Regions from separate parts of the Candidatus Streptomyces philanthi genome, predicted to be linked through region 2. Evidence: predicted binding sites of a transcription regulator. Region 2 holds the regulator's gene; the other holds the start of a gene.

Region 1 (5,364 bases), on a different contig from region 2:
GCATCGAGGGCACCTACGACGACGTCAACCGCTTCTGCTCCGAGCTGATCGGCGATCCGCTGGGCGAGGGCTGGGGCTTCGTCAACGTCAACCTCCGTCCGTACTACGGCGAGGGCTCCAAGACGCTGGCGTACGAGATCTGTGAGCAGCTGGGCTGGCGGCTGCCGGACCAGATCGTCGTCCCGGTCGCCTCGGGCTCCCAGCTCACCAAGATCGACAAGGGACTGAAGGAGCTGATCGCGCTCGGCCTCGTCGAGGACCGGCCGTACAAGATCTTCGGAGCCCAGGCCGAGGGCTGCTCCCCGGTCTCCACCGCCTTCAAGGCCGGGCATGACGTCGTCCGCCCGCAGAAGCCGGACACCATCGCCAAGTCCCTGGCCATCGGCAACCCCGCCGACGGCCCCTACGTCCTCGACATCGCGCGCCGTACGGGCGGCGCGGTGGAGGACGTGACCGACCCGCAGATCGTCGACGCGATCAAGCTGCTGGCCCGTACGGAGGGGATCTTCGCGGAGACCGCGGGCGGGGTCACCGTCGGCGTGACCAAGAAGCTCATCGAGGACGGCCTGCTCGACCCGTCCCTGACCACCGTCGTCCTGAACACCGGTGACGGCCTCAAGACGCTGGACGCCGTCGCGCCCACCACGGGCCCCACCGCCACCATCCGCCCCAGCCTCGACGCGTTCCGCGCCGCCGGCCTGGCGGACTGACACCCGGCACGCTCCCCAGGGCCCCCGTGCGCGGCGGTGCCCCGGTGGCGCGTACCCGGCCTCCCGTATACACGCCACGCCCCGTACGCATCCCGGTACGCGGTTCCGCTCACCCCTACCCTCGTCGCTCCTCATCCCTCGTCCCCACCCTCAGTCCCAGCAGTCGCAGGAAGGCAGAACCATGAGCGTCAACGTCCGCATCCCCACCATCCTCCGCACCTACACCGGCGGCCGGGCCGAGGTGCCGGCCGAGGGCGCGACCCTCTCCGAGGTGATCGCCGACCTGGAGAAGAACCACCAGGGCATCGCGGCCCGCGTCCTGGACGACACCGGGAAGCTGCGCCGCTTCGTCAACGTCTACGTCAACGACGACGACGTCCGCTTCGAGCAGGGCCTGGAGACGCCGGTCCCGGACGGCGCGGGCGTGTCGATCATTCCCGCCGTGGCCGGCGGCTGCTGACCACCGGGCACCGGGGGCTTCCCTCACCCCCGGTGCCCGTCCCGTCACTCCCACCGCTCTCTTCACGCCAATTTCTTTCTTCATGGCCGAATCCCTCACTCGGCCGGAATCGCCCCGTCCCGCCCAAGAGCGGACGGGGCGATTCCGCGTGGTGAAAGGCGATATCATGGCGTCGGTTTCCCCTCATGATCCTCGCCGCCCGCGTGTGGAACGCCGGAAAGATCGCGGTGAGTTGTGCGCGAAATGTGTGCGTTATTTGTCGCGCCTGCGTGCGATTGCCCGGCCCGAATTGCCCGGGAATACGGGAGTGCGCCGCATATGACACCTTCCCCGGCCCCCGGATTTCTCGTCCGATTGACCTGTTGCGCTGGGCAGTGGGGCAGATACATTCAGCGGCGGTCGACGCGTTCCGGCGCACACCCCACGGGCCATTCGCGGGGTGAGGTCTGACCCGGGTCCGCGGAGTGCGGTCCTGCGCAAGGGCCAGTAATAGGGGAGTTAGGCATGGCTCAGGGCACCGTCAAGTGGTTCAACGCGGAGAAGGGCTACGGCTTCATCGCGGTCGACGGTGGTGCGGATGTATTCGTCCACTACAGCGCGATCCAGATGGACGGTTACCGCACCCTGGAAGAGGGGCAGCGAGTCGAGTTCGAGATCTCGCAGGGCCAGAAAGGGCCCCAGGCGGACATGGTCCGGGTGGCCGGCTGAGGCGCCGACCGGCGACAGCGTGCAGGAGGCCCGCACCCCGAGGGGGTGCGGGCCTCCCGTGCGTGCGGGGGTGGGCGGGGTGTGTGAGCGGGATCGGGGGGCGTCTGTCGTGCTCGGGACGCTTCCGCGAAGCCGCTTGCGCCCACCCGTCGCCCGACCGCCACTCCTCAAGGAGGCTTCCGCGAAGCCGCTTGCGCCCACCCGTCGCCCGACCGCCACCCCTGAAGGACGCTTCTGTGAAGCCGCTTGCACTCAAGGGGGTCGAGTGCTAATCATTGGCGTTAGCACTCTCCAGGGGAGAGTGACAGATCAGGACCGGGTCGGTGAGGCCCGCAGGCCGGTGGGGCAAGGAACCACCTGGCAGGCAGGCCGTCCGTCGCGGGCGCCAGCGCGGTCCGGAGCAACGCACCCCAGGCTCCCTCAGGAGCAGGGGCCCCCGACCGTCCGGGAGGACCACTTCACATGGCCAAGATCATCGCGTTCGACGAGGAGGCACGGCGCGGTCTTGAGCGCGGGATGAACCAGCTCGCCGACGCCGTCAAGGTCACCCTTGGCCCCAAGGGCCGCAACGTCGTCCTTGAGAAGAAGTGGGGCGCCCCCACGATCACCAACGATGGTGTGTCCATCGCCAAGGAGATCGAGCTGGAGGACCCGTACGAGAAGATCGGCGCCGAGCTGGTCAAGGAGGTCGCGAAGAAGACGGACGACGTCGCCGGTGACGGCACGACGACCGCGACCGTCCTGGCCCAGGCGCTGGTCCGCGAGGGCCTGCGCAACGTCGCCGCCGGCGCCAACCCGATGGCCCTGAAGCGGGGCATCGAGAAGGCCGTCGAGGCCGTCTCCGCCGCGCTGCTGGAGCAGGCCAAGGACGTGGAGACCAAGGAGCAGATCGCCTCCACCGCCTCCATCTCCGCCGCCGACACCCAGATCGGCGAGCTCATCGCCGAGGCCATGGACAAGGTCGGCAAGGAAGGCGTCATCACCGTCGAGGAGTCCCAGACCTTCGGTCTGGAGCTGGAGCTCACCGAGGGTATGCGCTTCGACAAGGGCTACATCTCGGCGTACTTCGCCACCGACATGGAGCGTATGGAGGCGTCGCTCGACGACCCGTACATCCTGATCGTCAACTCCAAGGTCGGCAACGTGAAGGACCTCCTTCCGCTGCTGGAGAAGGTCATGCAGTCGGGCAAGCCGCTGCTGATCATCGCCGAGGACGTCGAGGGCGAGGCCCTGTCGACCCTGGTCGTCAACAAGATCCGTGGCACCTTCAAGTCCGTCGCCGTCAAGGCCCCGGGCTTCGGTGACCGCCGCAAGGCCATGCTCGGTGACATCGCCATCCTCACCGGTGGCACCGTCATCTCCGAGGAGGTCGGCCTCAAGCTGGAGAACGCCGGTCTCGACCTGCTGGGCCGCGCCCGCAAGGTCGTCATCACCAAGGACGAGACCACCATCGTCGACGGTGCGGGCGACAGCGAGCAGGTTCAGGGCCGCGTCAACCAGATCCGTGCCGAGATCGAGAACAGCGACTCGGACTACGACCGCGAGAAGCTCCAGGAGCGTCTGGCGAAGCTGGCCGGCGGCGTGGCCGTCATCAAGGCCGGTGCCGCCACCGAGGTCGAGCTCAAGGAGCGCAAGCACCGCATCGAGGACGCCGTTCGCAACGCGAAGGCGGCCGTCGAGGAGGGCATCGTCGCCGGCGGTGGCGTGGCCCTGCTCCAGGCCTCCGCGGTCTTCGAGAAGCTGGAGCTGGAGGGTGACGAGGCGACCGGCGCCAACGCCGTGAAGCTCGCCCTGGAGGCCCCGCTCAAGCAGATCGCCGTCAACGGTGGTCTTGAGGGCGGCGTCGTCGTGGAGAAGGTGCGCAACCTGGCCGTCGGCCACGGTCTGAACGCCGCCACCGGCGAGTACGTCGACATGATCGCCGAGGGCATCCTCGACCCGGCCAAGGTCACGCGCTCCGCGCTGCAGAACGCCGCGTCCATCGCCGCGCTGTTCCTGACCACCGAGGCCGTCATCGCCGACAAGCCGGAGAAGGCCGCCCCGGCCGCTCCGGGCGGCATGCCCGGCGGTGACATGGACTTCTGATCCGTACGGATCGGATTCCCGTCCGCAGTCCACGGGGGCGGCATCTTCCTTCGGGAGGGTGCCGCCCCCGTGGCGTTGTCGGGGAGGGTGTCGTTTCTCTCAAGGGGTTATGGGGCCAAAGGTCCCATTGCTACGATTTTTCACGCATGGCATCGCGCGGAGCTCAGAGCCGAGCCGCCCCTCTCCCCGTCCCCGGACCGGGGGAGCCCTGCCCGACCCCGACTCCGAGGACCCGATGAGCACTTTCGACTCCCTGATCGTCGCCGTCAACGACGGTTTCTGGACCTATCTGCTGATTCCGCTGGTCATCTGTGCGGGCCTGTATTTCACGGTCCGCTCCAAGGCCGTGCAGATGCGGATGTTTCCCGAGATGCTGCGGGTCCTGAAGGACAAGGCGGCACCGGGACCGGACGGCAGGAAGGGCGTCTCGTCCTTCGGGGCGTTCACCATTTCCGCCGCCGCGCGCGTCGGCACCGGCAATATCGCCGGTGTCGCGACGGCCGTCACGCTCGGTGGCGCCGGCGCGGTTTTCTGGATGTGGGTGATGGCGCTCATCGGCGGCGCCTCCGCGTTCGTCGAGTCGGCGCTCGCCCAGCTCTACAAGGTGCGCGGCGAACGGCCCGGCATCTTCCGGGGCGGCCCCGCGTACTACATGCGCTACGGGCTCGGTAAGCGCTGGCTCGGGGTGCTGTTCGCCGTCACGATCACCGTGACCTTCGGTTTCGTCTTCAACGCGGTGCAGTCCAACACCATCACCGCGGTGGCCTCCGGCTCGTTCTCCGGTAGCGGTGCGAGCTGGTTCGCACCGGCGATCGGTCTGCTGCTGGCGGTGCTGCTGGGGCTCGCGATCTGCGGCGGGGTGCGCCGGATCACCTCGGTGACGACGGTGCTGGTGCCCGTGATGGCCGTGATCTACCTGCTGCTCGGCGCGATCGTCGTCCTGCTCAACATCTCTGACCTGCCGCGCGTCTTCGGCGACATCATCGGCGGCGCCTTCGGCTTCCGCGAACTGGCGGCCGGCGGCCTCGGCGCCGCGATCCAGCAGGGCATCCGGCGCGGCATGTTCTCCAACGAGGCGGGCCTCGGTTCGGCCCCCAACGCGGGTGCCGCCGCCGAGGTGACGCACCCGGTCAAGCAGGGCCTCGTCCAGTCCCTGGGCGTCTTCTTCGACACCCTGCTGATCTGCACGATGACCGCGTTCATCATCCTCACCACCCAGCCGGAGCTGGGCGGCCGCCAGGGCGCCGACCTGACCCAGAACGCGCTGACCGCCTCCCTCGGCGGCTGGGCCGGTCATGTCCTGACGCTGGTGGTCTTCATGCTCGCCTTCAGCTCCATGATCGGGAACTACTACTACGGCGAGTCCAACATCAGCTTCATGACCCGGCGCGCCTGGGTCCT
Region 2 (5,364 bases):
CCCCCCGCTCAAGCGTCACCGCCGACCGTGACGAAGTCGATCAGTTCCTCGACCCTGCCCAGCAGCGCGGGCTCCAGGTCCTTGTAGGAGCGGACGCGGGAGAGGATGTGCTGCCAGGCCGCGCCGGTGTTCTCCGGCCAGCCCAGCGCCCGGCAGACACCGGTCTTCCAGTCCTGGCCGCGCGGCACGACGGGCCAGGCGGGGATGCCGACGGACGACGGCTTCACCGCCTCCCACACATCGATGTACGGATGCCCGACGACCAGCACATTCGCGTCGGTGACCGACGCGGCGATCCGTGACTCCTTGGAGCCGGGGACGAGATGGTCGACGAGGACGCCGAGGCGGGCGTCCGGGCCGGGCGAGAAGGAGCGGACGATCTCCGGCAGGTCGTCGACGCCCTCCAGGTACTCCACCACGACGCCCTCGATCCGCAGGTCGTCGCCCCAGACCCGTTCGACCAGCTCGGCGTCGTGCCGCCCCTCCACGTAGATGCGCCCGGCGCGGGCGACCCGGGCGCGGGCGCCGGGCACCGCTATCGACCCGGACGCCGTACGGGCCGGGCCGGTGGCGGCGGGGCGCGCCGGGGGGCGGACGAGGGTGACGACCTTGCCCTCCAGGAGGAAGCCGCGCGGCTCCATGGGGAAGACACGGTGCTTGCCGAACCGGTCCTCCAGGGTGACGGTCGGGCCCTGCGCCGTCTTCTCGCAGCGGACCACCGCCCCGCAGAAGCCCGAGGTGATCTCCTCGACCACCAGATCCGGTTCCGCGGGCACCTCGGGGGCGGGCTGCTTCTTCTTCCACGGCGGGGTCAGATCGGGGCTGTAGCGCTTGCTCTGCACGGTGCGGGGACCTGTTCTGTGGACGGCACGGGAAGCCGGCGGGGACGGGCGGGACGGGGTGAGGGTAGAGGGGGCACGGCCCCCGTCAGGAGGGGGACACGCCGTGCCGGGCCGCGAGCGCGTCGCGCTGCGCGCGGACGAACCGGGCGTCCACGACGGCGCCGTGCCCCGGCACGTACCGCGCGTCCTCGCCGCCGAGGGCCAGCAGCCGGTCCAGGGCGGCGGGCCACAGCGCGGGCAGCGCGTCCGGTCCGGCGCTGGGCTCGCCGGACTCCTCGACCAGGTCGCCGCAGAAGACGACCGGGGGCCCGCCGTGCCGTCCCGGTACGAGGACGGCCAGGTCGTGGCCGGTGTGCCCGGGGCCGACGTTGGCCAGCAGCGCCCGCCGGCCGCCGAGGTCCACGGTCAGTTCGCCGTGCACCGGGTGGCCCGGTACGCGCATCCGGGCGGCCGCCTCGGCGGCGACCTCGGGATCGAGGCCGTGCCGTACCGCGTCGTCCCGCAGGGCGTCCCGTTCGCGTACCAGCAGCGCGTCCAGGCCGGCGGCGCCGAACACCTCCGCGTCGGGGAAGGCACCGCCGCCCAGGACGTGGTCGAAGTGGGGGTGGGTCAGCGCGAGATGCGTCACGTCGCGGCCGAGCACGCTCCGTACCGCCGCGGCCACCTGCTGCCCCTCGCCGGGCGTCGCGCCGGCGTCGACGAGCAGCACGCCGGTGTCCCCGGCGATCACGCCGATCGTCTCGTCCCACCCCGGCATGCGGCGCCGGGCGACGCCCTCGCCCAGCGATTCCCACCCGGCCTCTTCCCAAGAACTGCGCATGACCGAGACGCTAGCGGTATCGCGATAGCGTTGCCCGCCGGACGGGGGAGCGGCGGTGGAACACCCGGATCGGGGGTCCCGCCGGTACGGCCTCTCTTGCCCCGGTCGCGCTACCCGGCCGTACACTGGCTGTGTTTGGCACTCGGCCCGTGTGAGTGCCAGGTAGGACGAGATGACGATGAGACGGCGGACGGCCGGACTGGAGGTGCGCGGAATGCTCAGTGAGCGCAGGCTCGAGGTGTTGCGTGCCATCGTCCAGGACTACGTCGGCACGGAGGAGCCGGTCGGCTCCAAGGCGCTGACCGAGCGGCACAAGCTGGGGGTCTCCCCGGCGACGGTCCGCAACGACATGGCCGCCCTGGAGGACGAGGGGTTCATCGCCCAGCCGCACACCAGCGCGGGCCGTATCCCCACCGACAAGGGCTACCGACTCTTCGTCGACAAGCTGGCCGACGTCAAGCCGCTGTCCAAGCCGGAGCGGCGGGCGATCCAGAACTTCCTGGACGGCGCCGTCGACCTCGACGACGTGGTGGGCCGCACGGTCCGGCTGCTGGCGCAGCTGACCCGGCAGGTCGCGGTCGTGCAGTACCCGTCGCTGACCCGCTCGACGGTGCGGCACGTGGAACTGCTCGCGCTGGCCCCGGCCCGGCTGATGCTCGTCCTGATCACCGACACCGGACGCGTCGAGCAGCGGTTGGTCGACTGCCAGACCCCGTTCGGGGAGACGTCGCTGGCCGACCTGCGGGCGCGGCTCAACAGCCGTGTCGTGGGCCGCCGTTTCACGGATGTCCCGCAACTGGTGCAGGATCTTCCGGAGTCCTTCGAGCAGGAGGACCGCGGTACGGTCTCGACGGTGCTGTCGGTGCTGCTGGAGACGTTGGTGGAGGAGACCGAGGAGAGGCTGGTGATCGGCGGTACCGCCAATCTCACCCGCTTCGGTCATGATTTCCCGCTGACCATCCGGCCGGTGCTGGAGGCCCTGGAGGAGCATGTGGTGCTCCTCAAGCTGCTCGGGGAGGCCAAGGACCCGGGCATGACCGTACGTATCGGGCATGAGAATGCCCATGAGGGCCTGACCTCCACATCGGTCGTGGCGGTCGGCTACGGTTCGGGCGACGAGGCAGTCGCCAAACTCGGCGTGGTCGGACCGACCCGCATGGACTACCCCGGAACGATGGGAGCGGTACGCGCAGTGGCACGTTACGTCGGACAGATCCTCGCGGAGTCGTAAGTGGCCACGGATTACTACGCGGTCCTCGGTGTCAGCCGTGACGCCTCGCAGGACCAGATCAAGAAGGCATTCCGGCGCCTGGCCCGCGAACTCCACCCGGACGTGAACCCGGACCCGAAGACCCAGGAGCGGTTCAAGGAGATCAACGCCGCCTACGAGGTGCTGTCGGACCCGCAGAAGAAGCAGGTCTACGACCTCGGCGGCGACCCGCTCTCCCAGGCGGGCGGCGGCGCGGGGGCCGGCGGCTTCGGCGCGGGCTTCGGCAACTTCTCCGACATCATGGACGCCTTCTTCGGCACGGCCTCGCAGCGCGGCCCGCGCTCGCGCACCCGCCGGGGCCAGGACGCCATGATCCGCCTCGACGTCGAACTGGACGAGGCGGCGTTCGGCACGACCAAGGAGATCCAGGTCGACACCGCCGTGGTGTGCACCACGTGCAGCGGTGAGGGCGCGGCGCCGGGCACCTCGGCGCAGACCTGTGACATGTGCCGCGGCCGCGGTGAGGTCTCGCAGGTCACCCGGTCCTTCCTGGGCCAGGTCATGACGTCCCGGCCGTGCCCGCAGTGCCAGGGCTTCGGCACGGTCGTCCCGACCCCCTGCCCCGAGTGCGCGGGCGACGGGCGCATCCGCTCCCGCCGCACCCTCACCGTCAAGATCCCCGCGGGCGTCGACAACGGCACCCGCATCCAGCTCGCCGGGGAGGGCGAGGTAGGCCCCGGCGGCGGCCCCGCGGGCGACCTCTACGTGGAGATCCACGAGGCGCCGCACCCGGTGTTCCAGCGGCGCGGCGACGATCTGCACTGCACGGTCACCATCCCGATGACGGCGGCCGCGCTGGGCACCAAGTGCCCGCTGGAGACGCTGGACGGGATGGAGGAGGTCGACATCCGGCCCGGCACCCAGTCCGGCCAGTCGATCCCGCTGCACCAGCGCGGTGTGACGCATCTGCGCGGCGGCGGACGCGGCGACCTGATCGTCCATGTCGAGGTGCAGACACCGACCAAGCTCGACGCGGAGCAGGAGGAACTGCTGCGCCGCCTCGCCAAGCTGCGCGGCGAGGAGCGGCCCACCGGCCAGTTCCAGCCGGGCCAGCAGGGACTGTTCTCGCGTCTGAAAGATGCCTTCAACGGTCGTTAGACCCTGTCACGCGGGCGGGTCGGGAGCTTTGCGCTCCCGGCCCGCCCGCGGCGCTTTCCGTGCGCCCGCGCGGATCGGCGGCCACCCGGCGTGACACGATGTGCGCATGCCCACCGCGTTGACCGATTTCAGCCGCCTTCCGATCGTTCAGGCCCCGATGGCGGGCGGGGCCTCCCGGCCCGAGCTGGCCGCCGCCGTCGGCGAGGCCGGCGCCCTCGGATTCCTCGCCGCCGGCTACAAGACCGCTGACGGCATGTACCAGGAGATCACGCGGCTGCGCGCGATGACCGCGAAGCCGTTCGGCGTCAACCTCTTCATGCCGCAGCCCGAACTCGTCGGCACCGCGGCCGTCGACGTCTACCGGGAGCAGCTGGCCGGCGAGGCCGCCTGGTACGGGACCCCGCTCGACGACATCGATGTCGGCCGCGGCGCCGACGACGGTTTCGAGGCCAAGCTCGCGGTGCTGCGCGACGACCCGGTCCCGGTCGTCTCCTTCGTCTTCGGCTGCCCCTCGCGCGACGTCCTCGGCTCGCTCGCCGAGGTCGGCACGTACACCGTGGTGACCGTCACCACCGTCGCCGAGGCGCAGGCCGCGCAGTGGGCGGGCGCGGACGCCCTCTGCGTCCAGGGCATCGAGGCCGGCGGCCACCAGAGCACCCACCGCGACGACCCGGAGTCCGACGGCGTGTGCGCGGGCGTCGGGCTGCTGTCGCTGATCACCCAGGTCCGCGAGGCGGTGGACCTCCCGATCGTGGCCACCGGGGGGCTGATGCGCGGCGCGCAGATCGCCGCGGTCCTGGCCGCCGGGGCCACCATGGCGCAGCTCGGCACGGCTTTCCTCGCCACCCCCGAGTCCGGCGCCCACGCCCTGCACAAGCAGGCCCTGACCGACCCGCTGTTCACCCGCACCGAGCTGACCCGGGCGTTCACCGGACGTCCGGCCCGCGGCCTGGTCAACCGCTTCATGCGGGAGCACGGCCCGTACGCCCCCGCCGCCTACCCCGCCGTCCACCACCTCACCTCCGGCCTGCGCAAGGCCGCGGCCGCGGCGGGCGACCCCCAGGCCATGGCGCTGTGGGCCGGGCAGGGCCACCGGCTGGCGCGGGAGCTGCCCGCCGGGGAACTGGTGGCGCTGCTCGCGGAGGAACTGGACGCGGCGCGCGCCGCCTCCCGCCAGTGCGCGCGGGAGTCGGCATGACGGCGCCCGTCTTCCTGGTCGGATCGCTCGCCGGCATCCGGCCGGGCACGGAGCTGACACTGGACGGGCCGGAGGGCCGGCACGCCGTGTCGGTGCGCCGGCTGCGCGTCGGCGAGGAGATCGTCCTGACGGACGG

Evidence for each region. The regulator HrcA, encoded in region 2, represses chaperone genes, less so after heat shock. The targets are predictions, from matches to a motif close to TTNGCACTCNGNNNNNCNGAGTGCNAA.
Region 1: a site for HrcA is predicted at 2,124-2,150, ahead of groL (chaperonin GroEL). Genes of this name have one in related genera too.

The regions. Positions count from the first base shown of each region.
Region 1 is NZ_JCANQV010000129.1:10,042-15,405, forward strand. Features, by position in the region: gene thrC (threonine synthase) at 1-710, shown strand, start outside; gene AC51EU_RS16750 (MoaD/ThiS family protein) at 892-1,170, shown strand; gene AC51EU_RS16755 (cold-shock protein) at 1,675-1,878, shown strand; gene groL (chaperonin GroEL) at 2,341-3,963, shown strand; gene AC51EU_RS16765 (alanine/glycine:cation symporter family protein) at 4,199-5,364, shown strand, end outside.
Region 2 is NZ_JCANQV010000004.1:41,734-47,097, forward strand. Features, by position in the region: gene AC51EU_RS01525 (Uma2 family endonuclease) at 1-31, shown strand, start outside; gene AC51EU_RS01530 (DUF3097 domain-containing protein) at 9-842, opposite strand; gene AC51EU_RS01535 (MBL fold metallo-hydrolase) at 928-1,662, opposite strand; gene hrcA (heat-inducible transcriptional repressor HrcA) at 1,877-2,893, shown strand; gene dnaJ (molecular chaperone DnaJ) at 2,894-4,030, shown strand; gene AC51EU_RS01550 (nitronate monooxygenase) at 4,137-5,228, shown strand; gene AC51EU_RS01555 (16S rRNA (uracil(1498)-N(3))-methyltransferase) at 5,225-5,364, shown strand, end outside.